2 regions of the Actinoplanes sp. CA-051413 genome follow, and region 2 is predicted to be linked to the other one. Evidence: riboswitches for the same ligand, from Rfam matches in the RefSeq annotation. Region 2 holds a riboswitch; the other holds the start of a gene.
The links. Region 2 has a riboswitch for FMN ahead of ribD (bifunctional diaminohydroxyphosphoribosylaminopyrimidine deaminase/5-amino-6-(5-phosphoribosylamino)uracil reductase RibD). Riboswitches for the same ligand answer to the same signal wherever they lie in the genome.
Positions count from the first base shown of each region.

Region 1: it holds a riboswitch for FMN, as region 2 does, so the genes downstream of both, ACQP2Y_RS26215 (nicotinamide mononucleotide transporter family protein) here and ribD (bifunctional diaminohydroxyphosphoribosylaminopyrimidine deaminase/5-amino-6-(5-phosphoribosylamino)uracil reductase RibD) in region 2, are expected to answer to the same signal.

Region 1 is NZ_CP192100.1:5,554,550-5,560,617, reverse strand. It holds gene ACQP2Y_RS26215 (nicotinamide mononucleotide transporter family protein) at 583-1,299, opposite strand; FMN riboswitch at 1,369-1,497, opposite strand; gene ACQP2Y_RS26210 (YciI family protein) at 1,649-1,918, shown strand; gene ACQP2Y_RS26205 (glycosyltransferase) at 1,971-3,254, opposite strand; gene ACQP2Y_RS26200 (glycosyltransferase) at 3,251-5,335, opposite strand; gene ACQP2Y_RS26195 (hypothetical protein) at 5,396-6,068, opposite strand, start outside.
Region 2 is NZ_CP192100.1:7,157,652-7,163,719, reverse strand. It holds gene ACQP2Y_RS33670 (septum formation family protein) at 1-825, opposite strand, end outside; gene rpe (ribulose-phosphate 3-epimerase) at 903-1,580, shown strand; gene ACQP2Y_RS33660 (GGDEF domain-containing response regulator) at 1,577-2,611, shown strand; FMN riboswitch at 2,673-2,855, shown strand; gene ribD (bifunctional diaminohydroxyphosphoribosylaminopyrimidine deaminase/5-amino-6-(5-phosphoribosylamino)uracil reductase RibD) at 2,990-4,045, shown strand; gene ACQP2Y_RS33650 (riboflavin synthase) at 4,045-4,644, shown strand; gene ACQP2Y_RS33645 (bifunctional 3,4-dihydroxy-2-butanone-4-phosphate synthase/GTP cyclohydrolase II) at 4,641-5,846, shown strand; gene ribH (6,7-dimethyl-8-ribityllumazine synthase) at 5,972-6,068, shown strand, end outside.

The DNA of each region.
Region 1 (6,068 bases), 1.6 Mb from region 2:
AGCGACGGCCCGCCCACAACGCAACGGACGAGCCACCGCAACCACCAACGACCGCACCACCTTGCCCGGCGGACCGCAACGTCGCCCTTCAACAGCGCCTAAAAAATCGGCAAGGCTGCAGGTAACGGTGACGGTGACGCTGGCTGAGCTGGTGCTCTGCCGTGGACGGAGATCGCGGCATCGACGGCAAGCCGGCGTTGGAGGCATGCCGGCGTCGGAGGCATGACGGCGAATTGGCCGCCACTCAGACGGGGGCGTGCAACAGGCGTCGGATGAGGCCGCCGCCGTGCCGGTCGCCCACCAAGCAATCACCGAAACCGGCGAGGTGCGTACGCAAGACCCACCACCAAGGCCGGCCTGCCCGACAGAAATCCCCTACCGCGCCCACAGCGCGGCAGCCAGACCACCAATCGCAAGGGGACCACTCACGAAGCGCTGCAACCAGCAGCGAGCAACCAAAATCCTGGCCCCAAGTGGAAACCATGCAAGGTTGGAGGCCGGGGGTGACCAAGACGGCATAGATGCTTTACCGCCTTCTTGGTCACCCCCGGCCTCCAACCGTCCACCGCAAGAAAATCCGGCTCAGCCCACGGTCTCCATAGCGGGAGAATCAACCCGAGGAGGCTCCTCGCGACGAGAAATGCGCAACCACACCACAAAACCCCAGATCACAAACCCGGCATAAACGGCGTAGAGAATCGCCGAAGGATAGTACCCGAAATGCAGCAACTCCGGCACCCCGACGAGGTCGACGGCAATCCAGCAAAGCCAGAAATCGACCCACCCCCGAGCCATGGCATAAGTAGCCAGAATCGACCCGACAAAGATCCACGAATCGGCCAGGTAATACCACCAAGGAACCGGAAACCCCGCCCCGATGCCCCGGAAGGCGTAGAAGCACAGCACGACCGCGACCAACGCAACAGGGATGAACAGAGCCCGCTGCCGCCCGGAAGCCCAATGCGGTACGACCGCAGCCCCACCGGCCGAGTGCCTGTTCTGCCGCCAGAGCCACCAGCCATACACGCTCGTGATGATGAAGAAGACCTGCCGCGATGCTTGGCCGTACAGCGGAGTGCCCTGGTCGTTGCCGAGAGCCTGGCCCAGGAACACCGTGAACAGCAGCACATTCCCGACGATGCCGACCGGCCACGCCCACCAGTTGCGGCGCAGGCCGAACAGGGCTGAGCCGAGGCCGAACGCATTGCCGACTATTTCTCGCCAGTAGATGGCCTGGGAGTCGGTTACCTGCCACTTGGCGTCGTAGAACGCGGTGAGCAGTTGATCGAGCCAGTGCACCGTCTGCACCTCCGGGGGGACAGAGGTGCACGCCGGGGAGGACCGCGCACGCGGATAGCCGTACCGTCCGCGCGCCGCCTCCCATCCGGACTTTCACCGTCGGTCCCGGAGTTTCACCGGGTCAACCGGCCGCCGGCTGCGGTCGGGTCGCGGACTGTCACCGCCGGTTCGGAATTGCACCGACCCCGGAGCGCGCTGAACGTGTCACTTGAGCCTCATCGTAATCCCATCGACCGCCTTGGAGATGTGACCTGCATCGCGAGCGACGAGGGGCTTGCGCGGAAGATCCGTAAGTCGTAGCTTACGGTTAGTCGAGACGAACGTAAGCCCGGACCAAGGAGTTGGCGTCGTGAAGTATGTGCTGTTCTACACCCCGGCCGAGGACGTCATGGAGAAGGCGCCGCTGCATTTTCCGGCGCACCAGAGCCGGATCGGGCAGTTCCACGACCGCGGCGACATCCTCATGGTCGGCACCTTCGGCGACCCGGTGAACCAGGGTTCGATGGCCATCTTCCCGACCCGCGAGTCCGCCGAGGCCTTCGTGGCCGGGGACCCGTTCGTCCTGGAGGGCGTGGTCCGCTCCTACGAGATCCGCGAATGGGACGAGGTCCTGACCTGACCGCGACGCAAAAACAGGGACGGCGAGGGCGAACAGGGACGGCGAGGGCGAATCAGCAGAGCGCACGGCGGGCCGAGACCGCTCCGGGAGTCGTCCGCAGCTGCACACCGAGCTGCGCGGCGACCTCCGGCGCGGTGCCGGCCAGCACATCCCGTACGGCGTCGATCACGTCGGCGGCCGACGCCGCGTTCGGGTCCAGAGCCACGCCGGCCCCGCCGCGCTCGATGGCCGCGGCCCCGGCGAACTGGTCCGTCGAGAACGGCAGCACGAGCATCGGTACGCCGAAGGTCAGCGCCTCGGTGACGCTGTTGTTGCCGCCGTGGGTGACCGCCAGCGCGGCCCGGGCCAGCAGTGCCGTCTGCGGCAGGAAGTCGCGGACCAGCCAGTCCTTGCCCGGTTCGGGGAGGTCCCGGGCCGAGCCGGTCGCGACCGCCACCCGTACGTCGAGGGAGCGCAGCGCCGTCAGCACCGTGGCCAACACGTCGCCGCGGGCCGACAGGAAGCTGCCGAAGCTGACGTAGACCACCGGCCGGTCGTCCGCGTCCAGCCAGGCCCGGATGTCGTCGGGCACCGTCTCGGTCCGCACCGCCGAGCCGAGGAAGACGTGCGGGGGCAGCAGCGCGGTACGGGCCGGGTCGTGCAGCGCCTCCGGGTAGTTGAACAGCAGCCGGTCGCCGTGCTCGGCGAGCGCGTCGGAGACCAGCGGCGCCGTCCGGGACAGGCTGCGCAACGCCACGTTCCACTCGGCGGTGAACGCGGCCCGTACGTCGCGGCAGGCCTTGTGCAGTTCGGCCAGCTCGGCGGGCGCCGGGGTGAAGGCGGCCGGCCAGTCCGTCGGGAAGCCGTAGACCTCACCGCCGACCGGCAGCGCCGACGGGTGCCCGAGGACCACGTCCGCGTGCGGCACCCGGTCCGCCGACAGGGCGAGGCGGGCGCTGAACGCGAGGTGGTCCACGATGACGTGGTCCGGGCGTACCGCGGCGACCGCCTCGCGGACCGCGTACGCGCGGCCGACCGGATCCCAGAGCAGGTCCGCGCGCCGGGCCCGGGCCTGGAAGAGCAGCGTCTCGACCAGGCCGCGCCGGGTCGCGGCGAAGAAGCCGCGCAGTGCCTCGTCCTCGCCGGCGGGCTGCTGCTCCGCCCGGATGACGCCGGGGTTGGAGCCGCGGCCCAGCGGCAGATCGGTCCAGGCGAAGCCGGCCGCCCGCACGATCGGGGCGGTCGCCGGGCCGGTTGCGACCACCACCCGCTCGCCGGCGTCCCGCCAGGCGGTCGCGAGGGTGACCAGCGGCAGCAGGTGTGAGGCGTAGTCCGGGCTGATCACCAGCAGTGTCACGGGTCGACCTCCTTGGTCACGGCGGTGTAGATCGTGCGCAGGGCGGCGGCCATCGCGCTGACCGTGAAGCCGGACCGGATCCGTTCCCGGGCCCGGTCCACCCGCGCAGCCTGGTGCGGGGCGGCCGCAAGATCAAGCCCGGCGGTCACGGCCGCGGCGAGTGCGGCCGGGTTGCTGGTGTCGACGAGCAGTCCGGTGTGCCCGTTCTCGATGTAGGTGGGCGGTCCGCCGGCGTCCGGTCCGACCACCACCAGGCCCGCGGCGAGCGCTTCGAGCAGGGCCAGGCCGAACTCCTCCTTGAGGCTGGCGCACACGTACACGCCGCCGGGGCCGATCGCCGGGGATCCGCCCGCACGGGCCAGCGCCAGCCAGCGGGCGACCTCGTCGTTGGGGCGGTGGCCGGGCAGCAGCAGGCCGTCCGCGGCGGGACTGCCGGCGACGATCGCGGCGATCTGGTCGAGCTGTTCGCGTTCATCCGGGGACGGGTCACTCAGGTCGCCGCCGACGAGGACCAGGTTGCTGCGTTGCCACAGGTGGGGGTGGTCGGCCCAGGCGCGTACCAGGGTTGCCATGCCCTTGACCCGGTGCAGGCGCCCGACGCTGAGCACCAGCGGCAGCCCCTGCCGGTGCGGCGGCAGCGCCGCGACCAGCGCCGCCAGTTCGGCCGGCTCCGCCGCCGTCTCGGCGGCCTCGATGACGGTGAGGTCGATGCCCTCAGGCACGACCGTGTAGCGGTCCGGTTCGGCGCCGACGTCGATGCCTACGAGGCGGCGCAGGTCGTCGCGGACCCGCGGGCGCGGGAAGAGCACGACGTGAGCCGCGTCGGCGGTCAGCCGCCGGACCAGGCGCGAACGGAACCAGAAGTGCTCGCGTTCGTCCATCGCGCCGAAGCCGGCCCGGTCCAGGGCGCCGCTGCGGTCGAGCGCGTCGATCGCGCCGTGCGGGTCCGGGGCCAGCGTGAACACGACCGGGATGCCGAGCTCGGTGGCCGCCTCGGCCGCGGCCAGGCTGCCGACGTCGGCCATCCGCAGGTGCAGCAGGTCGACCCGGTGGGCGCGCAACAGCCGGCGGATGCCGCGGCGGGCCGCGACCCAGGTGGGCCAGGCCGCCGCCGCGCCGACGGCCGGGCTGAGCAGCGGTACGGCCGCGAGCTGGTGACCGGGGCCGGGCCGCAGCGCGTCGAAGGCGGCGGTCGCCGTGCCCCGGGAGAGGGTCAAGGCCCGGGCGATGCCGGGTTCGGCCGCGAGGGCGTCGCCGAGACGGACCAGCAGCGTGGCGATGCCGCCGTTGTCGCCGGCTCCCGCCCGGCTGAGCTCCCGGTCCAGGTCGGCGTGCAGGAAGAGCTGAGCGACGGTCAGGCCGTCCTCCGGTACGCACCCAGCCCCGGCCGACACGAGTCCCAGGTCGAAGGCCGCAAGCCGGGCCACCGCGCCGAGCTCGCCGCCCGCCGCGAGCAGTTCGCCGACGGTTCGCGCCGCGGCCAGGTCGCCCGGGCGGTCACTGAGCGCAGCCGTGGCGGCGATCCGGACCGGGAGCGGCTCGGTGAGGTCGAGCGCGATCTCCGCGACCGCTCGCCCGGCGTGCTCACCGCCGAGCAGCCCGAGCGTCTCCACCAGCCGGGTACGGGCCGGCGTGTCCCGCTCGCCGGCCAGCGCCACCAGCAGGGCGGCGAGCACCGCGACCTCGCGGAGCCCGCCGGTGGCGTCCCACCGGGCGAGGGTCCGCTGGGCCAGCATCCCGGCGAAGCCGCCCGCCGCCACGGCCGCCACGAGCGGGTCCATCGCGTCGGTGCGCGGTGACTGCGTCATCAGAGCCCAGGAGGCGTGCTCCCGCAGGAAACCGCGCGGGTGCCGGAGCAACTGGGACAGCACCGCGCCCGCGGCGTCGTCGTCCACCGCACCCAGCGCGTGCACGGCAGCGACCGCGGTGAGCTCGTCCGGGCCGGCGATCGCCTCCCGGAGCAGGCCGATGGTGCCGGGCCCGCCCACCGCGGCGGCGGCGCGGACGCCGTCACCGAGCACCTCCACGAGGCGCGGAGCCTGGCGCACTTGCCGCAATGCCGAGGACAGAGTGGGGGGCATGACCAGGCTTCGGTGCCGGACCCGGTGGTGGATGCACCCGGGGCCGCGATGAGATCGGGGTCACCCGAGGCCGGAGCAGCCCTGACCGTTGACGGTGCAGGCCGAGGGCAGGTTGCCCGAGCCGGAACGGGAGAAGTGGAAACGCAGCGCGACCTGCCCGCGGGCAGGGACCGGCACGCCGGAGGACCAGATGAAGCTGTCCCCCGAGCGGCGCAGGGTCGCCTGCGGGGCCGACTCGACCCAGGAGGTGATCAGGTCGCCGACGGCCGGCGGGAACCGCAGCTCGACCCGCCAGTCGCTGTCCCGCCCGGACGAGTTGGCCACCAGCACCTCCCCGATGAACGCGTTGTCGTACGAGTCGACCAGCCGGTACCGGCCGCTCACCGGGCCGGGGGCAGGCGCCGGGGCGGTGGTGGCCCGGCTCGAGCTGCGAGCGGGCCGCGGCGAGGTGGTGGCCGTCGCCGGTCGCATCTGCGAGCCGGGGCGGGCGCTCGGCGGGGCTGACGCAGGCGCGGAGGACGGCTCGAGGATCGGCATCTCCGGCGTCTGGGCCGGCGTGGGGAGGAACGGCGGCGCCGGCGGCACAGCACGGACCTCGGGGGACGACGTGAAGCGGGTCGCGGCGATGATCAGCAGCGCGATCAGCGCGCAGACGCCCAGCAGCGTCGGCAGCCAGGGCAGCAGGTCCCGCAGGGCCGGCCCGCTGAGGGCACGCCTACGCTCCTGGTGCTCT
Region 2 (6,068 bases):
GCGGGTGAAGGTCCGCTTGGCGAAGTACACGAAGCAGCGCACCCGGCGCTCGCCGGACAGCCATTCGGTGCGCGTCGGGTTGTACGAGATCCAGCCGGTGCGGTACTGCATGTCCGAGTCGTCCGGCAGTTTCGTGAACTTGGCGATCACCCCGCGGCAGCCCGCCGCGCTGCGCTCGGTGCCGGACTCCAGTGCCGCGTAGGTGATCTCCGGTGCTTTCCACAGCCCGGCGAACTCGGCCCGGTGCCGCTCGTCGCACGGCACCGGCCGCATCGTCGTCACCGTCTCGCCGTCGACCGTCGGGTTGAAGCAGCCCAGCTTGAGCGGTGACGGGCCGGCCAGTTCACCGGCCAGGCTGCCGGTGCGGCTGGTCCGGCTCTGCCCGTCGAGGTCGGCGGTCGTGACGTCGCAGCGGAACCAGCGCGCGCCGCCCGACCAGCCGGCTTTGGTCGGCCACACCACCTGCACGGCCACCCGGGCGGTGCGCCACGGCCCGCCCAGGAAGCCGGCCGCCTGCTCCGAGCACTCCTTGAACGCGGCCCGGGCGCCCGCCGTGCCGGCAGCCGGGACCACATCGGCGTCCGCCGCGGTGCCGACGTGGAAGGTCTCCGAGACGTGCAGCTCGGCGCAGTCCACCGGCCGGTAGTCGTCCAGGGCCGCGGTCGCCGCCAGCATCTCGTGGCACTGGCCGGTGGCGGGCCGGAAGGGAGCCGGCGACGAGGGCATCCGCCAGTCGTCGGTCAGGTCGCCGTCGGTGCCGTCCGGTGGCGCGCCGGAGCAACCGGCGGTGAGCAGCACCGCCAGCAACACCGCCGTGCGTCGCATAGAACCCTCCGGGACCCGACTGAAGGCAGTCCCCAGGAGTATCCCGGGTGACGGCAAACAGGCCATACACTTCACCGGTGGAGTCATCGCCGATCATCGCCCCCAGCATCCTGGCCGCGGACTTCGCGCACCTCGCCACCGCGGTGCACGACATCGAGGGCGCCGCCGACTGGGTGCACGTGGACGTCATGGACAACCATTTCGTCCCCAATCTGACCATCGGCCTGCCGGTCGTGCAGAGCCTGCGCAAGGCGACCGCCATCCCGTTCGACGTGCACCTGATGATCACGGATCCGGAGCGCTGGGCCCCCGGGTACGCGGAAGCGGGGGCGTACAACGTGACGTTCCACGCCGAGGCCTGCGAGAACCCCGTGGCCCTGGCCAAGACGCTGCGCGCGGCGGGCGCCAAGGCCGGCCTGGCCATCGACCGCGACACGCCCGTCGAGCCGTATCTCGAGCTGATTCCCTATGTGGACACGGTGCTGATCATGACGATCAAGGCCGGGTTCGGCGGGCAGAAGTTCATGCCCGAGATGCTGGAGAAGGTGCGTGACGTGCGCCGCCGGATCAAGGCCAAAAACCTGGAGGTACGCCTCGAGGTCGACGGTGGCATCGCCGCCGACACCATCGAGCAGGCCGCCGAGGCCGGTGCCGACGCGTTCGTCGCGGGCACCGCGGTCTACGGCGCCGAGGACCCCGCCGAGGCCTGCCGCAAGCTGCGCGCCCTGGCCGAGCGTTCGATGGTGCACGCATGAGCACTGGAGTGGTCCGGCACAAGGTGGACGCCAGCGCCGGCGAGCCGGAGGAGCGGCCCGACCTGATCCTGGTGGTCGACGACGACGAGGACATCGCCAGCTTCGTCGCGTTCAACCTCAAGGTGCACGGCTTCGAGGTGATGCGGGCCCGCGACGGCCTGCAGGCCCTCGACATCATGGAGACCCGCCGACCCGACCTGGCCGTGGTCGACTGGATGATGCCGCACATGAACGGCGTCGAGCTGACCCGCCGGCTGCGCGCCGAGCCGCTGACCTCGGCGCTGCCGGTGATCATGCTCACCGCCAAGGGGATGAGCGTCGACAAGGTGGTCGGCCTCACCGCCGGCGTGGACGACTACCTGGTCAAGCCGTTCGACACCGCCGAGCTGATCGCCCGGGTGTCCTCGACGTTGCGCCGTAACAAGGAGTTCCGCGAGGTCTCGCCGCTGACCGGCCTGCCCGGCAACGCCCGGGTGCGCCGGGAGATCGCGGAGCGGATGCGCAGCGGCAAGGACTTCGCCGTCGGATACATCGACATCGACCGGTTCAAGAGCGTCAACGACGTGTACGGGTTCGACCGCGGCGACGAGTTCATCACTGCGCTGGCCGGCTGCCTGCACCGGGCGGTGGCCGCCACGGGGCGCCCGCCGATCTTCCTGGGCCACATCGGCGGTGACGACTTCGTCTTCATCTGCACGCCCGAGCAGGTGCTGCCGCTGACCAAGCGCACGGTGACCGACTACGAGAAGCTGGCCGACCAGCTCTACGACGCCGAGGACGCGGCGCGCGGCTTCATCGAGGTCCCCGACCGCCGCGGCAACAAGCAGCGGGCCCACTTGGTCACCTTGAGCATCGGCGTAGCCCAGGGCACCGCCGAGGGGCGCCGTTTCAGCGACCCGCGCGAGGTGGTCGCGGTGGCTTCGGAGATGAAGAAGGTGGCCAAGAGCCAGCCCGGCTCGTTCGTGGCGATCGACCGCCGCCGCGCCGACTCCGAGGACCCGGAGGATCCCTCGTCGGGCGTGGGTCTGTGACGTGGATCGCCCAGCAGGTGGCAACCCGCGATTCGCGTGCAAGACTCATGGGTGACCCACCACGCGCTGGCGGGACTCGGTGAAATTCCGAACCGGCGGTAATGCCCTGCTCCGGCAGGGCTGAGCCCGCGACCCGGACGTCGATACCAAGACGGACGGTGGATCTGGTGAGACTCCAGAGCCGACGGTTGAGCGGACGGCCTCGGGCCGACTGCTCAGACAGTCCGGATGGGAGACAGCGCGCGGGAGCAGGATGAGGGCTCGTCGCGGCGTGTCCTCACCGGGGCGGCGCGAAGCGTCCCCTCATGTCCTGTTTCTGCTTGTCTGTTCTCTCTCTGTTCGGCGCGTGACCGCACCGCGCATGGAGAGGGAACGCAGATGGTCACCGACGACGAGGCAATGGGCCGGGCGATCGCGCTCGCCGCCCGCGGCCTCGGCACGACCAGCCCCAACCCGGTGGTCGGCTGCGTGCTGCTCAGCGCGGAGGGCGAGGTCGTCGGCGAGGGCTTCCACGCGTACGCGGGCGGGCCGCACGCCGAGATCGTCGCCCTGGCCCAGGCCGGTGAGCGCGCCCGTGGCGGGACGGCTGTCGTCACTCTCGAGCCCTGCAACCACACCGGCCGCACCGGCCCCTGCGCGCAGGCGCTGATCAACGCCGGCATCATCCGGGTGGTCATCGCCGTCGACGACCCCACGCCCGTGGCGGCCGGCGGGGCGGCGACCCTGCGCGACGCCGCGGTCCGGGTCGAGACCGGGGTGGGCCGAGCGCCGGCCGAGGAGGGCAACGTCGCCTGGCTGACCGCCGTACGCCGCGGCCGGCCCTACGTGACCTGGAAGTACGCGGCGACCCTGGACGGGCGTTCCGCCGCGGCGGACGGCACCAGCCAGTGGATCACCTCCGCGCCCGCCCGCAGCGACGTGCACAAGCTGCGCAGCACGGTCGACGCGATCGTCGCCGGGGTCGGCACCATCGTCGCCGACGATCCCCAGCTCACCGTGCGCGACCTGCGGGACGGCAGCCTGGCCATCAAGCAGCCGTGGCGGGTCGTCGTGGACTCCTCCGGGCGTACCCCGGCCACCGCCCGCATCCGCGACCAGGCCGCACCCACCTGGATCGCGACGGCGGCCGAGGTCGGCACCGGCCCCGACGGCCGGGTCGACCTCGCCGCCCTGCTCACCGAGCTGTACGCCCGCGGCGTCCGCGCCGTGCTGCTGGAAGGCGGCCCCACCCTGGCCGGCGGCTTCCTGGCGGCCGGCCTGGTCGACAAGGTCGTCGGCTACATCGCTCCCAAGATGCTCGGCGCCGGCCAGCCGTCCCTGGTCGGCGCGGGCGTCACCACCATCGCCGAGGCCATCGAGCTGGACCTCGTCGACATCGCGCGGGTCGGACCCGACCTGCGCTTCACCGCATCGCTCCGAGCCAAGGAGGCCTGATGTTCACGGGAATCGTCGAGGAACTGGGTGAGGTCGTCTACCTCACCGACGCGGGGGGCGACTCGGCGGTGATCGCGGTGCGCGGTCCCGTCGTCACCTCCGACGCCCGCCACGGCGACTCGATCTCGGTCAACGGCGTCTGCCTGACCGTCATCGACAACGTCGACGGCGTCTTCACGGCTGACGTCATGGGCGAGAGCCTGCGCCGCTCGTCGCTCGGCGTGCTGACCGCGGGCAGCCAGGTCAACCTGGAACGCGCCGCGACCGTCGGCTCCCGCCTCGGCGGGCACCTGGTGCAGGGCCACGTCGATGGCGTCGGCCGGATCGTGGCCCGCGAGCCCGCCGACGAGTGGGAAGTGTTGCGCTTCTCGCTGCCGAGCGAGCTCTCGCGGTACGTGGTGGAGAAGGGCTCGATCACCGTGGACGGGGTGTCGCTGACCGTCATGGCGGTCACCGCGGACACCTTCGACGTCGGGCTGATCCCGACCACGCTGAAGCTCACCGTGCTGGGGGCCAAGTCCGTCGGCGACCCGGTCAACCTCGAGGTCGACGTCATCGCCAAGTACGTCGAGAAGATGCTGGGAGAGCGGCTGTCATGAGCACCGACATCGAACGGGCGATCAAGGACATCGCGGCCGGGCGCCCGGTCATCGTGGTCGACGACGAGGACCGCGAGAACGAGGGCGACCTGATCTTCGCGGCCGAGCACGCCACCCCGGAACTGGTCGCGTTCATGGTCCGCTACACCTCGGGCTACATCTGCGTGCCGCTGCCCGAGGAGGAGGCCGACCGGCTCGACCTGCCGCCGATGTTCCACACCAACCAGGACCGGCGCGGGACCGCGTACGCGGTGACCGTCGACGCCCGGGAGGGCATCAGCACCGGCATCTCGGCCGCCGACCGCGCGCACACCATCCGCCTGCTGGGCTCCGCGGAGACCCAGCCCACCGACCTGTCCCGGCCGGGTCACGTCGTGCCGCTGCGGGCCAAGGCCGGGGGCGTGCTGCGCCGGCCGGGTCACACCGAGGCCGCGATCGACCTGTCCGTGCTGGCCGGGCTGCGTCCCGCCGGCGTGCTCTGCGAGATGATCAACGACGACGGCACCATGATGCGGATGCCCGACCTGGAGAAGTTCGCGGCCGAGCACGACCTGGCGCTGATCAGCATCGCCGACCTGATCGCGTACCGGCGCCGGCACGAGACCCTGGTCGAGCGGGTCGTCGAGACCCGGCTGCCGACCGAGCACGGCGAGTTCACCGCGGTGGGCTACCGCACCGACGTGGCCGGCGCCGAGCACGTCGCGCTGGTCTTCGGTGAAATCGGCGACGGCGAGGACGTGCTGGTCCGGGTGCACTCCGAGTGCCTGACCGGGGACGTCTTCGGCTCGGTGCGCTGCGACTGCGGGCCCCAGCTGGACGCCGCCCTCGATCGGGTCGCCGAGGCCGGTCGCGGCGTCGTGCTCTACATGCGGGGCCACGAGGGGCGGGGCATCGGGCTGCTGCACAAGCTGCAGGCGTACCAGTTGCAGGACCGCGGCCTGGACACCGTCGACGCGAACCTCGAGCTGGGCCTGCCCGCCGACGCCCGCGACTACGGCACCGGCGCCCAGATTCTGTACGACCTGGGCGTGCGCTCGATGCGGCTGCTCACCAACAACCCCGCGAAGCGCGCCGGGCTGGAGGGCTACGGCCTGACCATCACCGGCCGCGAGGAACTGCCGGTGCGGCCGCACCCGGAGAACGTGCGCTATCTGCGGACCAAGCGCGACCGGATGGGCCACCTCTTCGAGGCCCTGGGCTGACCGTCCTGGCCGGCGGTCCTGGGCCGGCGGGCCGGGGCTGAGGGGCTCCGGGCCGGGGCTCTGGGCCGAATTCCCGGCGCCGTCGCGGTGGCCGGAGCAAACTACAGGCAAAGAGGGGGCAACACATGGCCGGTTTCGGGGATCCGCACCTCAACACCGTCGACGCCGCCGGGCTCAAGCTCGGCATCGTCGGCTCGCGCTGGCACTCCGACCTGGTCGACC